Linked DNA regions of Planctopirus limnophila DSM 3776. The main gene of each other region encodes a partner of the protein of the gene in region 2 in a complex. Links are inferred from orthologs where the notes say so. Each region holds a gene or a part of one and is shown on either strand. Other genes may lie near its edges. The genes, in order: PLIM_RS08865 and mnmG.

Region 1 (14,729 bases), 1.1 Mb from region 2 along the record:
GGCGACCGCAATCCGACGATCATCAAGGAACTCGAAATCCAAAGGACGGCCTGCCAGCGAAATCCGGCGGTACCTCGTCTTGTCACCAATCAGTTCTGGACGCACAAAGTCGCCTGGGTCCCCAGGCATCCAAGGCAATTCTTTGCGTTTGACCAGAATGATCTCATGCGAGCCGCTGGCAGTGATGACGATCCATTCACCGTTAGGCGAAACGCGCGTCGCGTAAGCATCGCCCACACCTTTTTGAAATTCATCGAGACCAAGTTGTTCCTGCTCGCCCAGTTCTCCTTGTGGAATCGGCATCCTCACCAGACGGTTATCAATCACCCAACCCCGTTCAATATTGCTGAAGTTGACCGGAAACCCTCGATTGATGGCACAACTGACGAGGAGTGAGCCTGTTTCAGGTTCAAACGCCATCGGGCCCAGATTGAAACCATCTGTGTAAACTTTGTGCTCACCGGCGACTTTGAGTGTGGCGAGATCGAAGACTGTCACTCGGGCCGGCACCTGTGCAGCCACTGCGAGCCACTTTCGGTCGGGAGAGATAACAACTTGCTGTGGCAGACCCCCGGCTGGCAAACGCCGCAACACCTCGAATGAATCCAGATCAACAACAGCGACATCATCGCTCCCCGAAACAGCCACATAAGCCAAAGGGGGACGAGATTCACTGTCAATGGCCAGCCCACAAGGTTCCAACCCGACGGGGAGTTGACGAAGGAATTCAAGCTTTCCACCGACGACACCCATCTCGACGAGTTGGCCTCTCCCTCGCAAAGTCGCATAGGCCTTATGATCGTTCAGCCACTGAACATCCCACGGGACGCCTGCCAGAGAGATCTCAGAGAGTTTCTCACCGCTTGAGAAATCCACCAGAGCCACAGAGCCCCCGGTATTGGCGACAAGTCCCAGCTTCTTACCCGCCGACAAGGCCAGACTGCGGGGATTGCGATAGCCACCTTCGAGATCAGCGGTTGAAGTCCTGGTCTCCGGGCGAGACGGACCAGCAGATGTCAGGTTCTCCTCGGCGGCCTGGGCAACCGAGTCGCAGAATGAAGAGGAGGTGCAGAACCAGAACGCCATCGTTAACAGCAAACCAACCGCCACGCCTGCACTGCTATAAATCATCCATCGCATGGAATACGCTTTCCGTAAAGTCAGGCTGAGTCGGGCCAGACAAAGGCTGCCGATTGACAAGATTTTCTCGGCTAATAAATCAATATTACCAGTACAACAGAATCTTAGATGGATCAATGTGATTGATGACCTGGTTTTCTGAAAAACCGGGATTTCATCAGGATCGAGTAACCTCTCAGCCAAAACATGCGAAATTGCGAAATCCAGTATTCAACGCGGAATATGAAGTGAAAATCGAAGCCAAGTGACAGGATATGAATCATGTCCCAAAGCTCATCGGAATGAAGTACGATCAGACCCTGGGGCGATTTTGATTTCAGGCTTTGGAGCAGCTTTGTGACAACTTCATCTGCCAACCCAACTCGATTGGTCTCCATTGATGCCTATCGAGGCCTGGTCATGATTCTGCTGGCCTTTAACGGGTTTGGCATTCTGGAGGCCAGTCGAAACTTTCCCGCGTCGGAAGGCTGGCAGACCGCGGGCTGGATGTTTGAACATGTCGCCTGGCGAGGATGCTCCCTCTGGGACATGGTTCAACCGTCGTTCATGTTTCTCGTCGGTGTTTCGATCCCTTGGTCATTGGCTGCTCAGAAATCAAAAAACGTCTCGACAGGGCAGGGCTGGGTGCGCGCTGTCTGGCGATCTGTCCTGCTGGTCGTATTGGGCATTTTCCTGATCTCAAACAACAAGCCTTCCACTGATTTTTCGTTTGTGAACGTCCTGACCCAGATTGGCCTGGGATACCTCGTGGTCTATGCCGTCGCCCAGTCTTCTCGACCTCTGGCTCCTTTCATGGCGGCAGCGATCCTGGCGGCCTATTGGCTGCTTTTTGCACTCTGGCCTGTTGTTAGTCAGGGGCCTATTGGAAGTCAGGAGTTAGCGGCACAACTCAACCTCCCCATCGACCGTCAGCAACTGGCAGGTTTTGGTGCCCACTGGAATCAGCATTTGAATCCTGCGGCCAGCTTCGATCGCTGGTTTCTCAATCTGTTCCCGCGGGAAACACCCTTCGTCTTCAATCGTGGCGGATACCAGACACTCAACTTTATTCCCTCCATCGCGACGATGTTACTTGGCCTGGCGGCTGGTCAGACCATTCGCGAAGTCCCAGGTGCTTTCCCCGCAGCCATTCGGCTCGTCCTGGGTGGAGTCGTGATTGCCTTACTTGGCTGGCTGCTGGATATCACGGGTGTCTGCCCACTCGTTAAACGCATCTGGACACCTTCCTGGACACTCTGGAGCGGCGGGTTATGCCTGTCGATTCTCGGGCTCTTTCACTTTCTGACAGAAGCCCTTCAAAAGCAGATTCTCGCCTGGCCACTCACCATTGCCGGGATGAACTCCATCGTGCTCTACGTCTGCTACATGTTGCTCCGACCATGGACGGCAGCCTCGTGGGAACGCCATTTCGGACCAAACATTTTCCTGATGGCTGGCCCGGCTCTGGCTCCCATCCTACAGGCCTGTTTCGTGGGTTTTTCGTTCTGGCTGTTTGTCTGGTGGTTGCAGAGACAAAAAGTCTTTATCCGTCTCTGAAATTGCCTCGGTTTCAAGTAAACTTTGTTTGAGCTTGAAGAATGTTTTCTTCGAAAGTGGGAACTCCCATTTCCCACAGTTCTGGACCTCAGATACTGCACCCTCGCCCCGTGCATCAACCATCAACCATCAAAAGAGCAACCAACGTGACACCTAATACGCACCACATTTCGCGAAGACCTCTCCTCTCTCGACTGACATGGGCACTTCTCGTTTCCAGTTTTGCCATTTCACAGATTTCATTGGTTCACTTTCTGCACGCTGAAGAGCCCGCGAAAAAGCCGGCTCCCATTCTGCTGTTTGATGGTCAAACTCTTGATGGTTGGAAAAAAGTTGGGGGAGACGCCACCTATTCAATCGAGAATGGTGAGATCGTGGGCCGCGTGGGCCCAGGGCCCAACACCTTTCTGCGAACGCAGGCCACCTATGGCGATTTCGAACTGAAATATGATGTCAAACTCGATACTCCGGGCAATAGCGGAGTTCAGTTTCGCAGCCACCAGAAAGATGGTACGGGCCGGACATTCGGCTACCAATGCGAAATTGATCCCTCACCTCGCCAGTGGACGGGTGGCATTTATGACGAATCCCGTCGCGGGTGGATCTATTCTCTCGACAAGGACGAGCAGGCCCGTAAGGCTTTCAAGATTGATGACTGGAACACGTTTGTCATTACAGCCAGAGGCCCGCACATAACCACTAGTGTGAATGGAGTACGCTGTGCTGATTTGATCGATACAGCCGATCTGGAAGGGTTTATCGCACTCCAGGTTCACTCAGGAAAAGCAGGGCAGATTCGCTGGCGGAACATTCAGTTAACACCACTGGGACAATCTGCCTGGAAGCCACTGTGGAATCAGAAGGATCTGGCTGGCTTTCGTGCGATTGGCGGTGGCGAATGGAAAGTTGCTGATGGTGAACTGGTAGGCACATCCAGCAAGGAGGAGTCTCGTCATGGTTTGTTGATCACAGAAGATGCCTTCCGGGATTTTGCAGTGCGTGTCGAGTTCAAAGCCATCACTGGAAACAGTGGACTTTACTTCCGCTGTGTCGAGGCAGATCCGTACGGTGTCGCAGGCTTTCAGGCCGAGATCGATCCCACGAAAGATGTGGGCGGATTGTACGAAACCAATGGGAGAGCCTGGATTTTCCAGCCGAGTGCCGAACAGTTAAAGAAAGCCTTCAAGCCTGGCGAGTGGAATGAAATGACTGTGGTTGCTCTGGGTGAGCGAATTGTCATTCACCTCAATGGGATCAAGACCGTCGATTTTATCGACAAAGGGGGTAGGGCCGCGGGGAAAATCGCTCTGCAACTCCACGGCGGCGATGATATGGATGTCCGCTTCCGCAAGGTAGAAATCATGCGGTTAGACGACATTGCCTGCTGCACGGAATAACCTCTACTCGCCTGCTGATCTGTGACTTCGCGATTATTTGCCAATGCAAAATCGACTGAAAATGCGGTCGAGAAGATCTTCCGTTTGTGTGGCACCGGTCATCAGGCCCAGAGCATTGATGACCTGCCGGAGATCTGCTGCGAGCAGTTCGTCGGCAGTTCCACTTCGCGCGGCCTGGAGTGCAGAATCGAGTGCCCTGAATGCTGAACCAAGGACTTCATGGCAGCGTGCCGCTGTGGTTCCCAGCCAGAATTGCGACAAGGAATGATCGCTCGTCAACAGTTTGCGGAGCAGACCTGCCAATTGATCCAGTCCAGTCCCATTCACGGCAGATAACGAAACCAGAGAATCTTTAGGTAGATAATGTTTCTCGGGTTCATAAAGATCAAACTTGGTGGTAATGCGGATGGCCTTGGATGTTTTTGAGGCGGCCAGATCGAAAAACTCTTGATCCTCGGCCGCTTCGGCTAGTGATAAATTGGCAGGCGAACACCAGAGGAGAAAATCACTGGAGGCCATCTGCTCTTCGCGTTGCCTTTGCGAGGCCTCAGCAATCGGATTGAGGCTCTCTTCCCAACCTGCTGTGTCAATCAAATCAAACGACAAACCTTCCCAAGCGATTGACCAGAGGAGGTAATCTCTGGTTGTCCCTGCAATGGGTGAAACAAGGGCGGCATCGGCGTTAGAGAGTCGATTTAGCAGCGTACTTTTCCCGGCATTCGGACGACCAGCCAGAACCACGCGCTTGCGGGAATTCGACGTCAATCGCGATGGTGAGCGTCCTTCAATTGATTTCAATTGAGCGAATGCTGTCTGCAATCGCTGGATGACCTGGGAACGAGGGACAAATTCGATATCTTCATCGACAAAATCGAGGCCCGCTTCGATATCAGCGAGCAGATTCAGCAGGTCGTTGCGCAGATCAATCAACGGTTGTGAAACCCCGCCACTGAGCTGATTGAGCGCCACACGCAAATCTTCCTCATGACGAGCTTCAATCACTCCAAGAACGGCTTCGGCTTGAATCAGATCGACTTTGCCATTCAGAAAAGCCCGTAAAGTAAACTCGCCTGGCTGAGCACCACGGGCACCGTGCCGAAAACATTCAGCTAACGTCGCTTCAAGTAAGGGCTGACAACCCGCAAGTGTGATTTCGGCTTGAGGCTGACCGCAATAACTGCGGTGATCTGGCCAGAGCGTTAAGCGAGCTGGAATATGAAAACGATCTCCGGGAATCCAGATCGATCCATGAACACAGATGGCCTTCCTGGCAGCTTTCCATGTCCCAGTGGAGGCTTCAAACAATCCACTGACAACGGTGACAGTTTGTGGGCCGGCGAGGCGAATCGTCCCGGCGCCGGCAGCCCCCGGAGCGGTCGCAATCGCCGCAATTGTGTCGCTCAGGTTCAAGTCGAGCATTCAGGAAACTACTTTCCGAAAAGCCGCTGTACCACGTTTCGATCTGACAATCACTTCATCGAGACAAAGCCCAACTCAGTCTTTGTTTGCCGGGGCAAATTCGCTGCCAGCGTCTGAAGACAGTTATTTCGACAGAAACGTGATCGGCTATCGGCCTTTACCGTTTTGACCATTCTTCGATGAAGAATTCGCTCCTGCCGATGGCATTTGACGGGCCTGTTCGGCCTGACGATCGGCTGCTTCCAAAGCCTGCTGCCAGAATTTGGCGACAGCCGATGGCTTCTTTTCTTTCACTTCGACCGGTTTGGCTGGATACCATTCGTTCATGCGATCGAAGAACCAGCGTTCGGCCATGCCCCACAGACTGGAAGTGATAAAGTAAATGCACAGCCCCGCCGGCACACGATAGAACATCACTCCCATCATGACCATCATGATATTCATCATGCGGTACTGCATCGCCTGCTCTTCATCAGCAGGTGGCGGCATCAAGATCTTCTGTTGAGCGACAAACAGGATGATCGTCAAAATGGGCAGTAGATTGAATTCTGTCCATCCGAGAAACGGGACACGAAAAGGAAGCTCGAAGAGAGCATCGGGTGCCGCGAGGTTGTCGATCCACAGGAATGAGGCACGCCGCAAATCGACGGAGACACTCAATGCCCGATAAAGGGCAAAGAAAATAGGCATTTGCAGTAACACTGGCCAGCAACCAGCCAGGGGGTTGAAGCCATGCTTGCTGTAAAGTTCCAGCTGTGCACGGCGAAGCCCGTCGGCATCACCGGCGAACTTCTTTTGCAGTTCCTTGAGCTTGGGCTGCATCTCCTTCATCCGCTGTGCGCTTTGTGCCTGCTTGCGAGTCAGAGGCATGAGGCAGGTTCGCACAATGATCGTCAACAGGATGATGGCAATCCCGTAATTAATGCCAAGGGCGTGCAGGCCATTGAGCAGTGCCAGCATCGGGATCACCAGCAGGCGAACCAATGGCTCGAGGAAAAAGAAGGGATTCCAGCCGATGTGATACTCCGTGACATCAGCAGCTCCCACGGCAGCCATCAGATGGGCACGCTTCGGGCCGGCATAAAGCTGGAAATGATGCGTCGCTTCCGCGTTCGGGCCAGTGCCTTGAGGAGCCAGTTGAATCGGCACTGAAGTCAATTCGATTGACACATCACTGAAGTGCTTCTCCTGGGCAGGATAAGTGACCTGAGATTGAACACTTTCAATCGTACGTTCCTTGATCTGGTTCTCAACAGGATGCACCAGAGAAGCGAAATAAGTGGCATCCACCCCGACATACTCAATCGGACGAGTCCAGACAGAAGGCTTACCTGAGGATTCCGCGTCCAGCACTTCTGTAGCCGATTGATGCGATGACTCGACAGATTCTCCATCCGGAAGAACAAACCCAACGCGAACATCACGATACTTAGTGACGTTTTCCGGATTTTCCAGAGGGACACCGACAGGCCCCTGCATGGTGTATCTGACTTCGCGAGGATTCTCCGTGAGATTTCTGACGGTCAGGCTGTAATCGAGCAGATAACCCTGCCCCAGATTATCGCGTTCGGTTTTTGTAGGCTCCTTGCCAGCCAACCCCGGGACTTTGGGCAATCGATAAGCCTTCTCAAGCTGAATCGAACCATCGGGCGATGTGAATCGAAAAGTCACACCTTCAGGGCTTTCGCTACCAGGGACAACTTCCCAATCAATTTTCGCCAGACTCAAGCCCAATGCAGCCAACTGGCGGTCAATCGCCTCAATTGTCACATCTGTGGTTTTCAATTTGAGCAGTGGATCATCTCCGACCACCTTGACGGGCTTGCTGCTGTCATCGAGAGATCGATAACGCGGATCATTCAGCTCGATGGTTTCAATGGAACCACCTCGACTGTTCAGCTTCACGGCCAGAAAGAATGGCTCGTCCGGATTCGTCGACCCCAGCAGGATCTGTCGGTTGGGGAACGACTGCAGTTTGGGAGGTTCGACAACTTTTTCTTGCGCAGGCGCTTCTGGCTGGTTGGCATCTGCACCAGCTTTCGCGATGACATTCGCAGGAACCAGCGCATCGGCGGGTTGAAGTTCCTCAGGCTTGGCAATATCAGCAGCCTGATCTTCTGGTGCTTTCTCAGCCAGCTTTTCAGCCTTGGGAGGAGGCGGAAACAGCATGGGCATGACAAAGCCCGACCAGCCAAAGATGACCAGAGCTGAAAGAGCGATAAAGGTCAGGAAGCGACGTTGTTCCATGGATCGACATGCCGACTATCGAGAAATTTCAGAAAGCTCACCAGAGAGCACTGCCGCGGGACAACCCTGTCACCTCGACAAACCCAGGAGATGATATCGGATAATGTCCGACTGGGCACGCTCGGAAGGAAAAACACGTTCGCCTTCGTCAAGCTTTACAAGAATTGATGTCAAAGTCGGCGATCAGTGCTGGTCTCCGTCTCGAACATACGCAAACAGGTCTTTGGCAGATCAGGCAAGAACCGGCGATTTAACGACCATCAGCGAGGCGATCACCGAGAAAGTTATCCAGATCGGGAATGTCGTAGATCTTCTTCTGTGTAATCCGGAAGTCGTATTCCACACGGCGAAAACGCACCGTATCACCATCGATGGTCACATAGGAAGAGCGGGGGTCGCTGTTTCTCGGCTGCCCCACCGATCCCACATTCACCATGACTTTCTCTTGTCGCAGAACGTAATTGAAGTCGATTTCTTCTGGCGGCAGAAAGTTAAGATTTTCGGTAAAAACCCCTGGAATGTGCGTGTGCCCCTGGAAGCAGTGACGCTCAATCATCCCGAAAATCTTCTCCATCTTGCGCTGATTGTAGATGTCTTCCGGGAAGACATACTCATTCAGTGGATTCCTGGCACTCCCGTGCACGAACATGAGATTCTGTTCACGGTGAACTCTCGGAAGTTCTCCCAGAAATTCCCACCGGCGATCTGCCTGAGGGCCACGCCCACTTTCCAGTTGCTTTCTCGTCCAGAAAATCGCTCTTTCGGCACTGGCATTGAAACCCATGGGGTCGAACAGTGCCCCTTGATCGTGATTTCCCAGTAACGAGAGTTTGCACTTGGCCATTACTCGATCGACACATTCACACGGGTTCGGCCCGTAGCCCACAATGTCGCCCAGACAGTAAATCTCGGTAATTCCCTGGCTGGCAATGTCCGCAAGGACTGCCTCCAGCGCTTCCAGATTTCCGTGGATGTCGCTGAGAATGGCTTTCAAAACGAATTTCCGGTCAAAGAGTGCATGTGGTCAAGTCGATGTGGAATTTAATTCAAGTATCCGATCGCACCCTGGAAAAACTCCAGCGAAACTCGCTGATACATTCAAGTTCTCCCATGGGGCCGAAGATCATAACGACAATCCGGCCAGCAAATCCACTTCACTAAAGATTAACAGACTTACACCACTTTGCGAGTTCAAACAACTGTGCAACACGCACCATGCGGGTGTCAGTACATTTTTACTCATCGATTTATCTTCACTCGATTCAACAACTTCAGCTGAAATCTTGAGGAGATAAGAATGATTGAGATTCACTCCGCCTAGGCCTTTTTCCGCTCACTTACCGTCAACTCTGAACGTAGAAAGTCATTCAACAGGATGAGAAATGTTTTTAAATCACCAATTTTGCTGAACCTTTTCCAAATTCACCTGTTCCTTCCAACAGCCGATCCAACAACTCCAACGACAGACAATTCTGGACATTTTCAACTCGCATGACCAGACTCTGATATTCTAAGGTGAACAATCAACACGTTGGTCATGTCTTTCTGAAAATCAAAGATTCGGACCTTTTTCTCCCTGCTCTGGATGAACCATTGAATCAACCGCTCCGCAATGATCTTCAAACTATCAATAAAACGGCTGTTCTCGTGGCAGTCTGTTTGAACGACAACAAACGCTCGCGGGAAAATGTGCTCGATGAACTGAAGGGATTGGTCAAAACTGCCGGCGTGAAAGTCGTAGGAGAACTGGTTCAATTTCGGCAGATGGTTCATCCGGGTACCTGCCTGGGCCCGGGAAAAATTGAGGAACTCAAACTCATTCTCGAAGAAACCCGGGCTGAACTGGTGATTTTTGATAATAATCTCACGCCAGGTCAGGGCCGCCGTCTGGAGCAGGAGACAGGTCGCGTCATTGTCGATCGCAGTGAGCTGATTCTCGACATTTTCGCCACGCATGCCCGGACTGCTGAAGCTCGTCTTCAAGTCGAACTCGCGCAGCTTCAATACAATCGCACTCGACTGAAACGTCTGTGGACTCACCTGGAGCGTATTGATGGTGGGATTGGTGCCAGTCGTGGCCCTGGTGAAAAACAGATTGAAACTGACCGCCGCTTGATTGACCAGCGCATCTCGGAACTTCAATCATCACTTAAAGAAGTGGAACAGCGACGGGAAAGAATGGTCAAGCAAAGGCGCGACCATGCCCTGGTTTCACTGGTCGGATACACCAACGCCGGCAAAAGCACGCTCATGCGGGCTCTGACAGGCGAAGAGGTCTACATTGCTGACCAGTTGTTTGCCACGCTTGATACGAAAACACGGCTCTGGAAGATTCCTGGCTGGGGCGATGCTCTTCTGAGCGATACCGTAGGTTTCGTGCGTGACCTGCCCCACTCATTGGTCGCCTCTTTCAAATCGACTCTGGAAGAAGCGCGTCATGCTGATCTTCTCCTGCATGTCGTCGACGCGAGTAACCCTGAAGCTGAGGCTCAGGTGGCGACTGTCGAAGCAGTGCTGGAGGAAATTGGTGTTGAACTCAAGAACTTCATCCTCGTGCTCAACAAAGCGGATCAGGTTCCTGATCGCATGGCTCTGGATCTGTTGCGCGCTCGCTACGAGTGGAGTGTTTCCATCAGTGCCCGGACTGGTGATGGACTGGATCGACTGGCTCAACTCGTGGTGGATCGACTAGGTGATGGACTCGAAAGCGTGACGGTTTCCACAGGTATTGAAGATGGTAAACTTCTAGGCTGGCTCTCTGAACATGCCACCATCATCGATACCCATTATTCTGAAACCACAGCCACTTTCCGGTGCCGGATTTCGCGCTCCATGCTGCCGCGGCTTCGCCAGCGCGGGACCGTCCTGGAAGACCACCACGATCAGTCTTCACTCGAAGCTGTTGGTTAAACCCGATTCATTAGCAATTCCATAAGAAGCCTTTCGACGGCTGATTGCCGGACATGATGAATTCTTGTGTCCCCGAGGAAATCAAATACCTTAGAACACAAATTCTGTTTAGACTGTCGTCGTAGAGATCAGATCAAAAGTGTTTGCAAAGGAAGATCGATGATCATGTCAGGAAAACCGCTGGCAATAACTTCCGGCTTGTTCATCTGCCTGGCTTTCCTGGCGGGTTTCAGTTTGTTCAATGCCAACTCAGCGGTTTCACAGGTGCCGGTTGGTGATCAGAATGCTGCAAAAGCAGCACCTGCGGCTCAAACAAATCCAGCCACCGTCGAAAGTCAGAAGTCGGTAGAAGATTCCAACGACAAGCTCACAGCTCTCAACCCCTCAGGGACCGTCCAGGTGGACGCGGCAAACAAGCGACTGCTGGTAAAAGGCCGCGTCGTCTTAAGAGAAGGTCAGTTGGAGATGCTCGCCTGTCCCAGGCAGACAAAAGAGCATGAATCGATCATTGCGGTCGATGCACCGGCTCAATTAATTCATGCCGGCTTGCTGGCACTGGGGGCCAAGACCGGAACGGGTGTCAAGTTTCAGCCCAAATTTCAGCCACCAACGGGCGAGAAACTCCTGATCAGCATCTCCTGGAAAGATGCCCAAGGAAAAGATCAAAAAGTTTCGGCACAAAGCTGGGTCAGAAATGCCACTCGTCGATACTTTGTTGCCTCATTGCCCAAGATCGATGAAGAACTGAAGTTTCCCGAAGAGAGTGGCCTGATCTGGGATAACCGGCAGAAAGAACTTCTCTGGTATGGTCACATGACCCAAGAGAAAAAGGCCGAGCTGAAAAGGACAGTGACTGATCCACGCCTGCAGGCCTCGATTGACAAGTTCTTTAATGACTCTCAATTTGCAGAGATGAAAGCCGATTTTGTCTTCGTTGGCAGTTTGTTTGAAGCCGACCCTGACAGTGGCAAACAACGCTACCTGGCCGATGGTGGTGACCTGATTTGTGTCGCCAATTTTTCCACAGCCACCATCGATGTGGCGACAGCCAGCACCAATACTGGTGAAGATCTGCTGTTTGAAGCTTACACCGAACGAATTCCGCCTGTGGAGACCCCCATTACGCTGGAGATCCAGTTGGCCGAAGCCACTGCACCGAAACCATAATTCAACAAGGCTCCCTCAACTTTGCAAAAGCTGAGACTCACTGAAAAACTGGTGATCTCACTCCCGACGATCGCTCACGTGATGCGTCTTGGCGTGTAAAAAGTTCGCACATCAATTGAAACCATCCCTGCCCGGCGGGCGGCTTCAATCCCCGGATCGACATCCTCAAAGACAATGCATCGATCAGGAGGAACATGCAGACGGCGAGCAGCTTCCAGAAAGATCTCTGGCTCCGGCTTATGGCTCTGAACGTCTTCGCAGGTGACGATGGTATTGAAGAGTTTTGGTGACAGCCCGATACTCTTCAGCACTCCCAAACAGACTTCTGGCAGCCCACCGGTCGCGACTGCCAGAGGAATTTTGCCGTGGTAATAATGCACCACCTCAACCACCTGGGGGACAGGAGGAACTTCACTGAGTTTCTGCACAAAAAGTTTCTCTTTGTGCTTAACCATCGCAGCCAGATCAGTCTTGATATCAAACCGATCCAGCATGGTTTGAGCCACAATTTTTGTAGGCCAGCCCCCCATGGCGTAGAACTCATCTTCGCTCATGAAAGCGCCATAAGGCGTCAATGTTTCGACCCAGGCCACATAGTGCATGGGCATGGAATCGCCCAGCGTACCATCGCAATCAAAGATAATGGCATCGAACGACAGGCCGTCAGGAATCACCGCTGGACGTTCTTTCCCCTCATTCAAATTTTCTTTGGAGTGAAGTGAAGCATCCATGACGATCTTCCATTTTGAAGCTTAGGCTTAAATTCAGGCCAGAGTGACGGCGTCGCCAGAACTTTATCTGTTCGTCATCATGAATTGAAAACTTCAACTCACCCTGATTCCATGATGCATGGGAATATGCTTTTAAGAAGACTCACCGGCGAATTTCATTACTTTTCCCTGAGTCCATCCATGACGAATGCATTCACCTCAGGCGAGACATTCTCGCAGAAATCCAAATCAACTAGGGAGTCGTTCCAGCCGCGGCCAGAAGCGCTCGTTCCTGATGGCGCTGGAGTGCAGCCTTGATGAATCCATCAAACAGCGGATGCGGTGACTGGGGTTTCGACTTGAATTCCGGATGAAACTGCACAGCAGCAAACCATGGGTGCCCGGGGAGTTCCACAGCCTCAACGAGCGACCCATCCGGACTCGTTCCCACGAGATTCATACCTGCCGCCATGAACTGGTCACGATACTCAGGATTGAACTCGTAGCGGTGTCGATGCCTCTCGGAAATCTCCGTACGGCCGTAAAGTTTGGCCAATAACGAGCCCTCTGCAAGGCGGCATGCCTGAGCACCCAGTCGCATGGTTCCGCCACGATGAGTCACTTTCTTTTGTTCTTCAAGCAGGCAAATGACGGGATGATCCGTATCCGCCACGAACTCGGTACTGTTCGCATTCTTGTGGCCCAGCACTTCTCGGGCAAACTCGATGACCGCCACCTGCATTCCCAGGCAGATTCCGAAGTAAGGAATCTTTTGAGTTCGCGCAAAACGAACCGCACGAATTTTGCCTTCAATCCCCCGCCGACCAAAGCCGCCGGGGACAAGAATTCCATCCACACCGGCCAGGATGGCTGCAGGATCCTGCTGTTCGAGTTCTTCGGCTTCGATCCGTTTGACGATGATTCGTGAATCATGCTTGAATCCCGCATGATCGAGCGATTCGTAAATCGACTTATAAGCATCGCGATGTTCGATGTACTTGCCCACCACGGCAATCGTGACATCATGCTGCGGATTTCGAATCTTCTGGACGAGAAGTTCCCAGCCCTCCATCTGGCGTTCACCAGCCTTCAAGCCCAGTTTGCGAACAATCAAATCGTCGAGGCCATGTTCGATCAGGCCTAGTGGAACTTCGTAAATCGAAAATTCCGTATCCATCTCCTCGATGACTGCGTTTTTTTCCACGTTACAGAACAAGCCGATTTTCTCGGCGTTGTCTCGACCCAGCGGTCGTTCGCAACGAATGATGAGGACATCTGGCTGAATACCAATCTGGCGAAGTTGCTGCACACTGTGCTGAGTTGGTTTTGTTTTCAACTCGCGAGCCGCTTTGAGATAGGGCACCAAAGTCAGATGAATGAACAGGCAGTTTTCGCGGCCGATATCGAGGGGAATCTGACGAATCGCTTCCAGAAACGGCAAACCTTCGATATCGCCAACTGTCCCACCCAGTTCGGTAATTACCACATCCACATCGGGAGCAGCGAGTTTCAATACGGAATTCTTGATTTCGTCGGTGATATGGGGAACCACCTGTACGGTTCCGCCGAGGTACTTTCCCTGCCTCTCTTTTTCGATCACTTTGAGATAAATGCGACCAGACGTGAAATTGGAATCTCTCGTCAGAGGGCTGTGCGTAAACCGTTCATAATGCCCCAGATCAAGGTCGGTCTCGGCACCATCATCAAGAACATAAACCTCGCCATGCTGGTAAGGGCTCATGGTGCCGGGATCCACGTTGATATAAGGATCGAGCTTCTGCATCCGGACTTTCAGCCCGCGACTTTCCAGAATCGTGCCAATCGACGCAGATGTAAGCCCCTTGCCCAACGAACTGACAACACCACCGGTCACAAAAATATGCTTGGACATCCGCAAAAAAATCCTTTGGCCTCGGGCAGATCAGTCGTTTTTGATGGCTCAGCACCCATCAGCAAGATCGAATACAGGAGCGGTCTCCGCTGCTGGATTCGACTCATGCCAGACCACTCTGGCTGGCGAATCCAATTTTCAAGCACTCCGCATCCGCTCTACGAACTGAGCATAATCCTCGGGCGTATCGATTCCAACTGAGGGATGATCAACATCAGCCACCTGAATGTGGACACCTGCTTCGAGAGCCCGTAATTGTTCCAGTTTTTCGAGCTTTTCCAGTGGTGATTGTGGCCACGTGGTCAGTTGCAG
Region 2 (14,830 bases):
CACAGAGCGTTACGACTTCGCAGCTGCGAGCACAGCTTCGTAGTTGGGATGATCGGCGATTTCCTTGCAGTATTCGACGTACTTCACCTTGCCATCGGCACCCACCACAAAAACAGCGCGGGCGAGGCAACGATCGAGTGGGCCGCCGCTGATCAGCACGCCGTAATCGACACCAAAATCGGTGCAGCGATGAGCGGAGAGCGTCTTGATGTTCTCGACCCCTTCCGAAGCACACCAGCGCTTGTTGCCAAAGGGGAGATCCATACTGACGACGAAGACATCGACATTCGGCAGATTCTTGACTTCGTCGTTGAACTTCTTGGTTTCGAGAGCGCAAACTGAAGTATCGAGCGAAGGGACCGTGGCAATAATGGTGGTCTTGCCACTCAGTGTGACTTCACTGAGATCGTTGGCCTGCAGTGAAAATGTGGGTGCGACATCTCCCACAACAATCGCACGGCCCTTCAGATCGACAGGATTTCCCTTGAGTGTTGTTGCCCCAGCACGCTTCATAATGCCATCTCCCCCTGAAAGATGAGTTTGTTCAGCGAATCCATTGATCCGGCTCTCAACAGGAAGTATCGCAGGTCGGTCAGCAGTTTCAAAGGAACAGGTCTGTTCAGTGCGAATCCATAGTGACCGCAGAAAGGCCAGCCCATGCGTCTCTCTAACTCGGCGATCACCTTTTTGACGACACTGGGATTACTGACCATTGGCGTCATGCTGCTCGATATCCGGCAAAACGGTGTCAGTTACTGGATCTTCCCGACCTCTTACAAGGGCTGTGGCACTTCTCACCTGCGGTTACTCACTGCCGAAGATTTCCCCTGGAATGAATCCGCCCGCTGCCGACTGATTCACACCAACTCGCCTGAGGAAATCGTGCAGGAGGCCATCGACACGAAACATTCATTCCCAGAATGGAAAACGCTACAACCGCCAGGGCAATCGACACTTTTGCAAGGATCTGTTTCGGTCGATGGACGCATGATTTTCCCATTTCTGGTGCGATCCAAGAAGATTTTCCAAGAGAAACAAGCGATCGTGCGCCTTGATGTACCTGGAGAAGCATCGCGAGTGTATGTAGTGACTGTTGATTGGGGCCTTCGTGGAAACCGCGCCACCGCCACACTTTCGAAAGATTCGAAGTATTACAATCTGCCGGAAATGTGACAGAAGCCGACAGACTTGTCACAATTGGCAATGAGATTTTGATTGGTACTTGTTGCGGATATTGGCAAGCGAATGTCGACCTACGATTTTGATGTGCTCGTGATTGGCGCCGGTCATGCAGGGTGCGAAGCAGCACTGGCAGCGGCTCGGCTCGGTGCGCGAACCGCCCTCCTCACCATGAATTGCGATACCGTCGGCCAGATGAGCTGCAATCCCGCAATTGGCGGTGTTGCCAAAGGTCAGATTGTTCGTGAAATCGACGCCCTCGGCGGCGAAATGGGCAAAGTCATCGACGCCAACGGCCTGCAGTTCCGCATGCTCAATCGCAGCAAAGGGCCCGCGATGCACTCGCCGCGAGCCCAGGCCGACAAAAAGCTCTATCAGTTCGACATGAAGCGGCGAATTGAAGAACAACCCCATCTCACGCTTCGACAAGAGACCACAGAACGGCTCCTTGTGGAGCATGTTCCCGGTAACCGACCACAGCTGACAGGCGTGCTGGTGCGCGGAGGTGCCATTTACAGGGCTCGTGCCGTCGTTCTCACCACAGGGACATTCCTGCAAGCCATTATGCATACCGGGGAAGCTAAAACTCCCGGCGGACGGGCCGGTGATGGCACAACGGGAACACTTTCCGATTCACTTCGCGAACTCGGCTTTCAGCTCGAACGCTTCAAAACCGGCACACCCGCCCGGCTTAATGGCCGCACGATTGACTACAGCGTCATGCAGGAACAGCCCGGCGACGACGCCCCCCAGCCTTTCTCATTCATGACGACCAAACTCCACCAGCAGCAGCTCAGTTGCTGGCTGACCGAAACCAACGAATCGGTCCACGAGGTCATCAGGGCCAACCTGCACCGCGCGCCGATGTATTCGGGGCAGATCAACTCGCGCGGACCGCGCTATTGCCCATCAATTGAAGACAAAGTCGTCCGCTTTGCCGATAAGTCTTCGCACCACATTTTTCTGGAGCCCGAGGGTTACAACACCCGCGAAATCTACTGCAATGGCATCTCGACAAGCCTGCCTCGCGATGTTCAGGATCAGATGATTCATAGCGTCAAAGGCCTCGAAAAAGCCGAAATCATGCGCTATGGCTACGCAGTCGAATATGACTACGCACCGCCGACACAACTTTTGCCGTCACTGGAAACCAAGTCTGTGAAGGGGCTCTACTTCGCCGGGCAGATCAATGGGACCACTGGCTATGAAGAAGCGGCTGGTCAGGGCCTGCTGGCAGGGATCAATGCCGCGCTGGCGCTGCAAAGCCGGGAACCATTGATCCTGGATCGCAGCGAAGCCTATCTGGGCGTGCTCACTGACGATCTTGTCACCAAAGGCGTTGATGAACCCTACCGGATGTTTACCTCACGGGCCGAGTTTCGCCTCGTTTTGCGCCATGATAACGCCGACCTCCGGCTGACTGCCAAAGGACGTGATGTGGGGCTAGTGGATCAGGAGCGGTGGACGGCGTTTGAACAGTACACGCAAGACCTGCAGGCAGGCCGTCAGCTACTGTGCAAAGAGCGATTCGAAGGAGCCACACTCGAAGAAATCCTTCGCCGACCCGAAACGACATGGCAGACGTTAAAAGAACTTTCACCCGTCGTGGCTGCACAGGCGATTTCTACGCGAGCGGCTGAGCAACTGGAAATCGAAACCAAGTATGCAGGCTATATCCGCAGACAGGATAGCGACATTGAAAAAGCCTCCAAGCTGAGCAATGTCCGCATTCCGACAGCCTTCGATTACCACGCGATTCAACATCTTCGCAAAGAAGCCAAGGAAAAACTCTCCCGCATCCAACCCGCCGATCTTGGGCAGGCCGGCCGCATCAGCGGCATCACCCCGGCTGATCTCTCCATCGTGCTGCTGCATATTAAAGAACGTGATCGACTGACAAGTGCCTGAGTGAAGAGGTAAAGCCCATCGATCAAATCAGGGTTTCATAGAGGAATCACCTGTCTTCAGCAAGTAGTGGTGCGCATAACGAAAGTTGGTCTTCGAATCACCGCGAAGATAGCTCACCCACTCTGGCTTCGTCTCATGCCGCAACCATGCCAGATGCGCCAGGGCATAGCCATACATGGGAGGTGTCATATATTCAGGACGAATGTGACTCGTCCCAGGCCATCTGGAGTTCCGACTCTCCCAATTTCTGGGACTATTTGCCAGAAATAGCCCAAATCCATGAAACAGAGCATTGAGATCTGTCAGAAGCTCGTTGTCGTACTCATCACCTTGTACACGGTATTCACCCATCAGTCGCAAGTGAGATAGTTCGTGAGCCATGGTGCCAATCAAATCCACAGCCTGAGTCAGATCGCTGATCTCGATATGTATTTTCGCTTTACCAGTTTTCTGCTCATATAAACCAGCAGCTCCTGGAGGGAGATACTTCCCTTGCTGGTTGACCAGCCAAAGAGGATTCTCAATCTTAAATGTTTTGAGGATGACTCGCTCAGAATCGACATCCATGTAGCTGCATACTTGATGAAAAAGACGCTTGACTCCATCTGGCGACTGAAGATTCATCTCTGGGAAAAAGTCATCCGTGGGAAGAATCACGGCACGACGGGTAAACACATCCTTCCCAAATTGACGGGTCAACCAGATGAGACGTTGTTCGACCCATGCTTTTGCATGAGGATCAACCGGACACCAGGGTTTGAACCAACCAAACATCACTCTTCCCTACTGATCGAGTAGACTTCTCCTTCACGTTCGGCATACGAAGAGTTAAATGTTTCCGGGACAAGAAATCCAGTTCTCGCTGAATTTGTGACTCACAGGTCTATAAAGCGTCAAGATTTAGTCGCTGCGATTGAGATTTGAGGTTCATTCTGGGATTACCTACCTTTCACCCCAAAGCTCCTTCAGCACAGGCACTAAACTGGGATCATGCTGAACAAGTTCTTCGCGGTTGAATGGGAAGAAATCATTCGTTGAGAAGTAGGCTTCGCTCGACTCGGAGAAGTATTCCATCGGACTGGTCATCGCATAAGCTCTGGTCTTTACTGAACGACCATTACCAAATCTCTGTTCGACCTGCTCATACTTTCCTGATTCTTTGGCAGCCTCATAGGCACGAATGATTTCAGCATTTGCATAGCCCCCCGTCAGCACGCGGTCATGGTAAGCATGTGCCAGTTCATGCAGGGTGATATTGGGCATGCGACGAGACTCCTCTTCAAAAATGAGCACGTTGGTGAATTCAACCGCGCGGGCCATTTCGGGAAGTCGATTGTTCGCCACCAGCCATTGACGACTGGGGTGATACACAGCCTTGGGAGGAATCCCCTTATATTCTGGCGACAACCATATTGTGACTTTCTTCAGCTCCTGTACTGCCATAGGCGGTACCACCTGCACGACTTCTTTGAGTTGTGCCTCCAGAAGTTCCAGTGCCTTCTTCAGCTTCTCGGAATTCTCGACCTTGAGTTGCCGATGAATGCGAACTGTCCAGCCTTGAATGAAAGCCTCATCGTAGGCTTCAACCCCGGATTTTTCTTTCTCCACAGGTTCCTTCGAAGCTTGCGAAATGCCTGACTGGGTCTTGTCTGCAACCGCTACTGGAACAGGTGCTTTTTCACTTGCCGGGGAACTCTTTAGAGGGAGCTTCTCATGGATATAATTCGTCATGAGCTGATAGAGATGAAAGTTCGTTCCCCGCCCTTCACTGATACTATGCGACCGGCTGGGATAGGGCATGACTGAAAACTGCTTTCCATGCGCAATCAATTCGTTCATCAACTGCTCGGTTGCCTGATAATGGCAATTGTCGTCGCCCGTCCCATGAATCAGCAGCAGATCACCTTGCAGTTGTTTCGCAAACGTCGTCGGCGAGCCCTGCTTGTATCCCTCCTGGTTATCGCCTAATAACCCCATATAGCGCTCCTGATAGATCGTATCGTAGAGCTTCTGATTAGGCATTGGCGCGACAGCAATCGCCATCTTGTAAATCTCGGGATAGCGGAAGAGTGCATTGAGGCTCATACTGCCACCACCACTCCAGCCCCAGATCCCTACGCGGGCAGGATCTGCAAAGGGCCACTTCGCCAACAGGGCTTTGACAGCCAGTGCCTGCTCTTGTGAGGCGAGAAGCCCGATCTGCTTATAAACGCATTTGCGGAAGTCACGCCCGCGGGGAGACATGGTGCCGCGATTATCAACAGCCGCGACGATATAGCCCTCCTGGGCCAGCATGCTGTACCAGAAGCCGCGTTTCCCCATCCAGACATCACGCACCACCTGCCCATGCGGCTCTCCATAGACATGCAGGAATAGAGGATGCTGCTTTTCACCTTTTGTGTGTGCCGGTGCAAACCGCCAGCCATCGAGTTCAATGCCATTTCCAATATCAACCCGGAAGAGTTCCGGCTGCGGGAACTTCCACTGTGCCAGCTTGTCTTTAAGCACCTGATTATCAGCGAGCGTACGAACGACCTCATGGCTGGGAAGTCGAACAACTTCAGTTAGCGGAGGGGTCGTCAGATTCGAGAAAGTATGGATCGCAACTTCAAAGGAGGGTGCGATCTGATAGGTATGCCAGCCGGATTGCCCGGCGGGAGTCACCCGCTGAATTTCGCCACCTCGAAGGGGCACCTGATACAGATAGCGCTGAGTCGGATTCTCCGGCGAAGCAGCGAAGTAGAGAATCCCTTTGGTCTCATCGATGGCTTCGACATCAATCACATCGAAGGATCCCCTAGTGATGACCTGAAGTTCGCCACTTTCCAGATTCGCACGGTAGACGTGCCTCCAGCCCGAACGCTCACTGATCCAGAGGAATTCCTTGCCGCCTGCCAGCCATTTGACGGGATTGTCGTTCTCAATCCAGGTCTCTTCGACTTCTGTCATCACCGTACGAAGTTTTCCGGAAGTCACATCGACCAGGAAGACGATATTGCGGTTCTGCGGACGATTCATCTGTTGAATCAGGAGTTGGCCACCCGCCGGTGTCCATTCGACCTGCGGGATGTAGTGCTCGCGAGGATCACCGGGGAGTTCAATCCAGGTGGGCTTGCCACCAGAGATGTTGACCACACCAACACGCGTCGATGAATTCTTTTCACCCACTTTCGGGTAAGGGAATGTGATCACCTTGGGATAGTTCTGCTGGCCATGATCAATCATGGTGAAGCGTGGCACACCGGTCGTATCAAACTGATAAAAGGCAATCGACTGGCTATCCGGACTCCAGCGCCAGCCATCTCGAATCGCGAGTTCCTCTTCGTTCACCCAATCGGAAGTCCCATTGATCAACGTCTCCGAACCATCCGTGGTTAAAGGAGTCACCGTCCAGTCCGTCAGTGATTGAACATAGAGGTTATGAGCATAGACGAAAGCGACTTTCGTTTGATCGGGAGAGATCTTGGCAAACATCATCTGCGCGGGGGGAGTTGTCCCGCCCAGCTTGGTCAACTTCTGCTGTTTGAGATCAAACAGCCAGTAGTCGCCACGAGTATTCTGCCGCCAGACTTTCTGGCTGTTGGTATAGATCAGCAGTTTTGATTCGTCCTGGGTGAACTGAAAACGCTGCACGGCCAGTGGCTGTTCGCTTCCTGGTGGAATGAGCAGGTTCCCTGCAATGACAACTTCTTTCGCCCCCGTCTGGATGTTAATCCGCATCAGGCTGACAAACTTCGCCTGAGGATTCTCTTTCTCGAATGAAAAATAGCTGTTCGAGAGCCGGCTCCATTGGAAGCTCCCCACACGTTGTTCGTCGAAATCTTTCGAGTTAAAAATTCGATCGAGGGTGAGTTTCTCAGCCGGATTGTCGGCAGCAGAGACCCGATGGCCAGGAGAGAACTGCATGGAAAGAACGACAGCACTCGCAACCACTGCTGATAAATAGAGAGAGCGATAATTCATATCATGCACCTGAAGGTAGGATATTCTATAGGAAAGGTATCACGCCCAGGCCATCGGCAGGGAGTGAATCATGGGCAAGGAGTACAAACCGATTCACACGATTGCGACATGGATTGAATTAAAACACATCGACCAGGCGTGGCCCCCAGACATCAAACTTTGGTGCGATCCCCAGACCAGGCGCTTCACTCGCCTGCATGTAACCATCCACACGCATCGGTGCACCGTCGGCATTACTGACCGTGACATAGCTGTTAAAATCGGTACTTGTAAAGCGATAGTGCTCGGGTGTGCTATGAGCCAGATGTGCAATGGCAGCCGTGGTGATATCGCCACCCCAACTGTCTTCCAGCGTCATGGCAATTCCCAGCGAAACACATAAATCGCGAATCTGTCGTGTTCTTGTCAGCCCACCCAGCTTACTGATTTTCAGATTGACCGCATCCATCGCCAGATCGGCCTTCGCCCGCATGAACATACTCAAAGAGTCGATATTCTCATCGAGAATAAAGGGATGATCCGTCGCCCTGCGGACAGCGAGGCATTCTTCATAAGTCAGACAAGGCTGTTCGATATAAACATCCAGATCACGTACGGCCCGCACGACGCGAATCGCCTCATGCTGTGACCAGCCAGTATTCGCATCAGCCACCAGACGATCATCGCTATCGAGCATAGCTCGAACTGCGCGAATCCGTTCAATATCGGTATCCGGGTTCCCGCCCACCTTGAGTTGAAAGCGGGTGTAGCCATCGGTCTTGTAGGCCGCGACCTTGCGGGCCATGACTTCCGGAGCTTCCTGAGAGATCGCTCGATAGAGCCGGATTTTTTCGCCATAGCGCCCACCAAGAAGTGTGCAAACTGGCAAACCAGTGCACTTCCCCAATAAATCCCAGCAGGCAATATCAATCCCGGATTTCACATAAGCATGCCCTTTAAGGGCGGCATCCATGCGTTCATTGAGCTGGGAAATCTCCCGGGGGTCCCAACCCAACAGGTGCGGCCCTAGTTCCTTAAGCCCTGCCCTGACACCGTCCGCATACGCCGGCAGATAGAACGGCCCCAGCGGACAGACTTCGCCATAGCCGACATGGCCGGTATCGGTCTCCACTCCCACGAGTGTGCTGTCAAAAACCGAAACCGACTTGCCACCCGACCAGTGATAGCTCCCTTCACACAAAGGAAGCTCAACACGATGGGCAAAAATCCGGGTGATGATCATGAGGAATGTTCCGTGGTGGTGCCGTCATGGCCGGGAGAATTTGTGTTATTGAACACAACATTTCATTGACGGACACCATACGGATTGGCAGGCCTTCTGCACAAGAATCAATCGGCATGAGTTTGCAGATTTGTCGGAGTCCCTTGCCAGGAAAGACTTTTTGCACAAATGAGCCGGGCCGCTTCTGCCGGCTGAGTCTGCAGCAACAGGTGCGGCCCTGCAATTTGGCTGAACGTCACCTTCGGCATTAACTTCTGAATGATCGATAAACAGGATGCAGGGACCAGTCGATCCTGTGTCGCCTGAAGGTAATGAATCGGCACGGAAACATTCTGCAGTTCAGGCCGCACATCAACCCGCAGGACTGCTCGTAACCTGGCAGCCAGAATGTCTGCTGGAACCTGATCCAAAACGGTTCGAATCCAATGCCGCGAGTCGGCCTCTGCTCCATTTGCCAGAAACATTATTGCCAGTGGTGTTCGGAATGGATGGGAAAACCACCATGAAGAAACCCTCGATGCAGCCCACCGGGGAACCCATCGCACAGGTGAGGTCAAAAAGCTGGCACACAGAATGACGCCACAAAGCCCCGCAGGACTGGTGGCAGCCAACTGGATGGCCAATGGCCCGGAAAAGGACTCCCCCAGAACGACGTAAGGCTCATCTTCGGGGAGTTGTTGTTTCACGAAAGTCAGCAGTTCCGGATAACCCATCCGGGGATCGAACGGATATCTGAAGACGACGGCTTCGATATCGTTGTGCAAATGACTCAGCAACGGCGTAAAGAGTTCACCTGTACCATCCATGCCAGGCATGAGGAGCAGTTTCATTCACGACTCCTCCTGCCAGCCATCATCGACCTCTCTTCAACAACAAAGGTTTATTTAGCAGCTTCAAGCTCAATATTAAACTTCGTGGCCGATGCTCCGACTTCAACTTCCAGCGGTGTGGATTCTTTGCTTTTATACTTCGCAGTAATCTCAGGGTAAGTGGCTTTATCAGTCGGATCGACCATCGAGACGCCATCCTTTTCAATGATCCGTTGGCCGGGAGGTGCCACAACCACTTTGTACTTGCCGGGGATGACTTTCGCACCGCCGGGTGGTGTGTAGGCGTAAGTCCCATCGGCTTTCACGCGCGTTACGAAGGCATCATCACGATCGACAGCCGAAAATGTCAGAATGGTTCCTTCGGGAAGAGCCTTGCCAGCGGCAGACGTCGTGCCCGAAACACCGCCAATCTGGGGAACGGATGATCCGCAGCCTAATGCCGCGACGAGCATCGACAGACTGAGGCAGAATCCGGTGCAGTGAGAAAACAGAGTTCTGTTCATTTCAAGTTCCAGGTATTGACCAGCGACAAGCGAGCCGGCATTCAGACAGCGGGGAGAGAAAAACAGCCGCCTGACGAGGTGAGTCAAGCGGCTGCTGAGTGAGACGTTCGAGAGACTCTTAGAGTTCACCAATGGTCTGGCCATCATCTCGAATGCAGGCATGCCGGAGCGTGTCGAGATTGATGTTGTCGCTGATGAAGCCCACGTGACCATCGCCGAATAGACAGTGGACACCACCCGTATGTGCCGATGTAAGCGGGTTGTTCGGGCCGAAGTTTACATTGATGCCAGGCTGATCATAGTTTTGTGTATTCGGCGCATAACGGACAGTCGTGAGATTGAACGTACGCTGACCTGGGCGTTGCCCACCACCACTTGTTCCCATCGTCCAGGAATGGGGGCCTGAACCGCCTAGAAACACACGATTGCCCGTAATTGTGTGTGCGTGCTGTGCTTGTATCGCAGCTTGATAAGTTGCAGTGACTAAAGATCCTCCGGATTCCCCGACCATAATGATGTTGGATGTTCCATCGCTGGCATCTCTCATTCGCGTCACATCATTAACGAGCATCATTCCACCAGAACTGAGGGATCCGTTCCCAGAAGCTCCGCGATCGCTGCAACAATCTGCCGCTGTTGTATTCAGACGGCTTTCTGTAAATGCGGCAGTGCTGGTCGCACCGGCAATACCAATGTACGTCGCTCGTTTTTGCCAGTCAGTCGGTTGTGCCATGGCACTCGAGGGACAAAGCTGAGCAGCAATAGTGGCATTCTGGATGCGTGTACTATTTCCGCCTCCACCAAAACCGGAACTGCTGGCATTCATATCCAACGAATTGAACAGCGGCCCCTGATCAAGCCCTGGCAGTAAACCCACCCACCACGTCATCCCCCAGCCACCGTTTGCATCACGACGACAGCCAATCGGGAAAGTGCTGTAGGTGTCGTGGTAGTTGTGAATCGCCAGGCCAATCTGCTTGAGATTGTTCCGGCACTGTGTGCGGCGTGCCGCTTCGCGTGCCTGCTGGACTGCCGGCAGCAACAGGGCAATCAGAATGGCGATGATCGCAATCACCACCAGCAATTCAATCAATGTGAAACCACGACGCGACATGCGTGCCTCCAGTCAGAAGAGAAGAAGTTTTTAACAAGACAGGAACTGGGATAGGAAAACTTTACATAGCGTACACAAGAGAATGTTTATGAGTCAATCAGCGATCTTTAAAATCTTGCTTCACCAAGGAAGTTCGCCTGCTCATCTCAGGATTTCCCCAGAGCAGTTCAGGCAGAGATCAGTTCACGGTAAGTCATCAGCAGGAATTATGTTGTGGACTTTCTTTCCACAGATTTCTTGTCGCCGGATTTGCAACTGGCGATGATTTCATCTTTCAGAGAATCTGACATCACCAGACCGGCTGGAGGGGCTTCGATAAAGTTGATGCCGTGAAACAAGCTCAATTCAGCGAGCGCTATGCGCATCTCCTGGGGAGCATGAACGCCCAGTGCCGCAGAGACAGAGATCCTGCGTTCGCTCTCGAGCAGCTTTCGGAGAGCAGCGGTCAATCGCTCACGGTTCGCCCTTCGAATGAGCAGCATGCGCTGAATGGCGAAGAAGACCAGATGCCACGACGCTGGCCCGATGAGCAGGAACATCAGAAAGATTTTGGCCGTTGAAAGCAGGTCGAACGAATGGCCAAAAGTCACCCTCGGAACACCCATCGACAAGAATGACAAACCCGTCCACTGTCCAAACTGGAAGGCCTGAGTCGTCCCCAAATTCTGAAGAGAACTCCAACTTACCAAGTAATAGATCACCCCCAACAGGAGAAAAATCCCTGTCGCCACTTCGGCAAACCAGCCCGGAGCAATGGCCCACTGGAATCGCATGACCAGAATCGGCCAGATCATGTTCCAATAGAAGAGTGTGAGGAAACTGGCGACGAACAGGCCAAGGACAAGCCCTCCTCCGGCCCAGAGCATCGCTTCCTGAAGTTGCTCGTCGACCCAGACATCGAGCGTGACTTTTTTACGTTTCTTCTGTGTCACTCCGGTTCCCGCAGCCATGCCCCCTCAACTTCCTCGAAAGTGAAACTGGTTTTGCCTGGAAACTGGCTTTGCCTGCTAAATGCCAGAGAATCTGAGCACTCTAAAACCCTGTCGGCCATACGAGGAATCTTCTATGGAAGATTAAAATCGTTCTCCCGTTTTGAGTGCTCAGGCTCACGCCAAAGAAATCTAGCCGAAGATTGTGAAGATGGCCAAAACTGCTGAAACAATGCGAATTCCGCAAACCTCTTGACCAAGGCAAACTTCCCAAGCCAACAAACATTGACCAATGGCAGAGAATGGCTACAATCGGCCAAGTCGGCAGGATCGGTAAATTAATCACACTCGTGAGAACCCGAAAACTTGCTGCAATGTTACCATTGTTGCACACCTCGGGGTTTTCGGCAGGTTTGGGGTTTGCCGCTGATGACGCAATTCGCGGACTTGGCGGCATTCGGCAGGGAATTGCCACCTCTTCGACTACGGAGAGCGAAGAGGTCACAGTCCAGTGTTCCGCTCATCGACAGGGTGTGCGGAGCCGCTTCAAAGGATGGACGTTTGTCATGAAAACGGTTTTCACCACAGGCGAGGCGGCCAAGATCTGCAAGGTCAGCCAGCAGACCATTATCCGCTGTTTCGATTCGGGTCAGCTCAAAGGTTTTCGAGTTCCGGGATCACGATTCCGGCGGATCCCCCGCGATATTCTCTATCGCTTCATGAAAGAGAATGGCATTCCGACGGATGCCCTAGAAAGTGGCCGCCGCAAGGCTCTCGTGGTGGATGACGATGTCGAACTCGTCGAACTGATTCGCGATGCCCTCGAAGCCGATGGCAGGTTTGAAGTGCGAGTCGCCAACAATGGCTTTGATGCTGGGATGATGGTCAAAGAGTACCGCCCGGATATCATCGTGCTCGACGTGATGCTTCCGGATATCAATGGCAAGGAAGTCTGTCAGCGGGTGCGCAATGATCCAGCTCTCGATGATGTGCGCATCATCTGCATCAGCGGGATGGTGGAAGCCGACAAGATTGACGATCTGAAGAAATCCGGTGCCAACGAGTTCCTGCAGAAGCCTTTCGAAGTCGAAACGTTGGTCGATCGGATGTGCCGCCTGCTCGATGTCGAGCCCTCTGACAACTAAACGAGGAACTTTGGGGTTATCAACCTCAAAGCAAAACCTTTTGGGTAGGGTGCATGAAGTTCCGACGGAATGCCCCAACTCATTCTGGTTTGATTTATCGAACGTACTAGCAGTCATCGAGTTGACTGACAGGGCTTGTCGCTGGGTGTAAGCCTTTGCACTCGTATTGTTTCTCCAGTGCTGGGGAAAGTCTCAATGCTGGTGCATTCCGCAGACTCCATGCACCCTACTAGATTTATTGCATGCGTCCTGTTTGAAACGCCTTGGGCACTCACTGGAAAACACCCCGAGAATACTGTTGAACATGCGGTTCCAGAGAAGGCCTCGGCCATGAATGACGAGGATCAGCCAACTCTTCCCATCGATACCGCAACCAGCAGCAATGCCTCTCTCTCTGAGAACTCCTGGTCGCCGGATGCATCACGCCTCGAGGCCTTGGCCGAGTTTGCCGCCGGTGCCGGTCACGAGATCAACAACCCTCTGGCAACGATCCTCGGGCGAGTGCAACTGCTGCTCCCTGGTGAATCGCACCCGGATCGTCGCAAACATCTCGAAACGATCATGTCGCAGACACTGCGTATTCGGGACATGATTGGCGACCTGATGCTCTTTGCACGGCCCCCTGCACCACAGCGCGCTCTTGTCGATGTGAAGCAACTTGTTGAAACTGTCTGCCTTAAACAAAAACCGGAGATTCAGATTGCTGGCTGCGAACTCGAATTCACCAGTGAGCTTCTGGAAACCACTCCTGAAGGGCACAGCGAAACTGGAAAGTTCCTGGCGTTTATCGATCGACACCAACTCTCCATTGTCGTGGCAGAACTCCTGCGAAATGCCCGCCAGGCGATGAAAGAAAATGGTGGCGTGATCCGAGTCTATCTTTCCCGAATAACAGATGGCTTACCACAACTCCAACTGATCGTCGCTGATACCGGGCGCGGCTTCTCAGCGCTGGATCAGCAGCACGCTTTCGATCCTTTCTACTCGGGTCGGCAAGCGGGTCGTGGAATTGGGTTTGGCCTGTGCAAAGTATGGCAGATCGTCCGTCAGCATCACGGAACGATTGCCATCGACTCTCAGCCAGAAGGCCCGACGAGCATCACCATTACGATACCCGTCGAAGAACCGATGGAACCATGATCATTCCGTCAACCACCTGGCAATGACCTCGATCATCGCACCCGATCAGTTCTTGAGTTCAAAGTTGATCGTGTTGCTCCCCGCTTTTACCTCCGCAGTGAGTGCCCCGGGTTTCAGGTACTTGGCTGGGACAGATTCGGGCTGTCCTTTGACCCACTCACCCTCTTGACCATTTTGAGGAGGTTTGGCATAGCCATCCGTACGCGTGGTAACGGAAACCACATGCGGCCCCACTTTAGCGCCATAGTTTGTAAGATCGAATCTCAGAGTGTAGGCCCCGTTCTCGTCGGTCATCCCTTCCGAGGCTCGACTGTCTGGCGGCTGAAACTGAACTCGCGCATTGGCCAGCGGTTTGCCATCGAGCGTCACCACTCCGGAAACCTTGCCGAGAGGAGGCAGATCACTCACGCTGCTGCCACAGCCACAGGACATTGAACTCAGGATGGCCACAACAGAGAACACCACTGTTGGGAACCGGGCCGGACTGATCTGTCCGACCCAACTCCGTAATGCGAATACCCACATAGTCGTCTCAACACCTCGATTGTTGACCCAGTTGTCCAAGGCCCGAGTGGGCTTGAATCATCCACTGCTCAGAAAATCCACAAAAGTGGACACCACTAATAGTCGCCAATCACAAATCCATCGGCAATCCCGACCAGGGCTTCGAAGGTGCTGTTGATGGGGGCAGGTGCAACGGTTTCACCGATATTGAAGATGTTTTGAGAGAGGAACTTGACGGCTCCATCTCCCATGAGGAAGTGTGCTCCGCCCGTATGCTGGCTGCTATAGCTGGCGGATGTTTCAGTATTGGGCCCTGTGAGAACGGGATTAATGCCCCATTTCGAGGTCCCTACGATTGTCATGATCCCCTGATTCCAGCCGGGATTTACATCC

The links.
Region 1: the proteins of mnmG (region 2) and PLIM_RS08865 are in contact, whole or in part, in a solved structure (PDB 9HIP), measured with the Escherichia coli proteins. The link is inferred for Planctopirus limnophila DSM 3776 from one-to-one orthologs.

The regions. Positions count from the first base shown.
Region 1 is NC_014148.1:2,214,603-2,229,331, forward strand. Bases 3,300-6,121 are described here. They hold PLIM_RS08865 (tRNA modification GTPase), read right to left. Parts: upstream 5,493-6,121; coding sequence 4,107-5,492; downstream 3,300-4,106. Other genes in these bases: PLIM_RS08860 (3-keto-disaccharide hydrolase), read left to right, coding at 3,300-4,073; yidC (membrane protein insertase YidC), read right to left, coding at 5,640-6,121. Also shown: PLIM_RS08845 (cytochrome c peroxidase), read right to left, coding at 1-1,140; PLIM_RS08855 (acyltransferase family protein), read left to right, coding at 1,477-2,676; more of PLIM_RS08860, read left to right, coding at 2,823-3,299; more of yidC, read right to left, coding at 6,122-7,739; PLIM_RS08875 (metallophosphoesterase family protein), read right to left, coding at 7,990-8,733; GTPase HflX, read left to right, coding at 9,333-10,649; PLIM_RS08890 (YdjY domain-containing protein), read left to right, coding at 10,815-11,816; PLIM_RS08895 (HAD family hydrolase), read right to left, coding at 11,891-12,547; PLIM_RS08900 (CTP synthase), read right to left, coding at 12,780-14,417; kdsB (3-deoxy-manno-octulosonate cytidylyltransferase), read right to left, coding at 14,556-14,729. UniProt on the Escherichia coli protein: Exhibits a very high intrinsic GTPase hydrolysis rate. Involved in the addition of a carboxymethylaminomethyl (cmnm) group at the wobble position (U34) of certain tRNAs, forming tRNA-cmnm(5)s(2)U34.
Region 2 is NC_014148.1:3,293,825-3,308,654, forward strand. Bases 744-3,666 are described here. They hold mnmG (tRNA uridine-5-carboxymethylaminomethyl(34) synthesis enzyme MnmG), read left to right. Parts: upstream 744-1,245; coding sequence 1,246-3,087; downstream 3,088-3,666. Other genes in these bases: PLIM_RS13050 (hypothetical protein), read left to right, coding at 744-1,173; PLIM_RS13060 (hypothetical protein), read right to left, coding at 3,115-3,666. In the rest of the region: tpx (thiol peroxidase), read right to left, coding at 10-513; more of PLIM_RS13050, read left to right, coding at 658-743; more of PLIM_RS13060, read right to left, coding at 3,667-3,861; PLIM_RS13065 (DPP IV N-terminal domain-containing protein), read right to left, coding at 4,030-7,050; PLIM_RS13070 (cis-3-hydroxy-L-proline dehydratase), read right to left, coding at 7,169-8,272; PLIM_RS13075 (alpha/beta fold hydrolase), read right to left, coding at 8,380-9,102; PLIM_RS13080 (hypothetical protein), read right to left, coding at 9,153-9,605; PLIM_RS13085 (DUF1559 domain-containing protein), read right to left, coding at 9,724-10,719; PLIM_RS13090 (hypothetical protein), read right to left, coding at 10,926-11,669; PLIM_RS13095 (response regulator), read left to right, coding at 12,215-12,793; PLIM_RS13100 (sensor histidine kinase), read left to right, coding at 13,124-13,933; PLIM_RS13105 (carboxypeptidase-like regulatory domain-containing protein), read right to left, coding at 13,979-14,341; PLIM_RS13110 (DUF1559 domain-containing protein), read right to left, coding at 14,554-14,830. UniProt on the Escherichia coli protein: NAD-binding protein involved in the addition of a carboxymethylaminomethyl (cmnm) group at the wobble position (U34) of certain tRNAs, forming tRNA-cmnm(5)s(2)U34.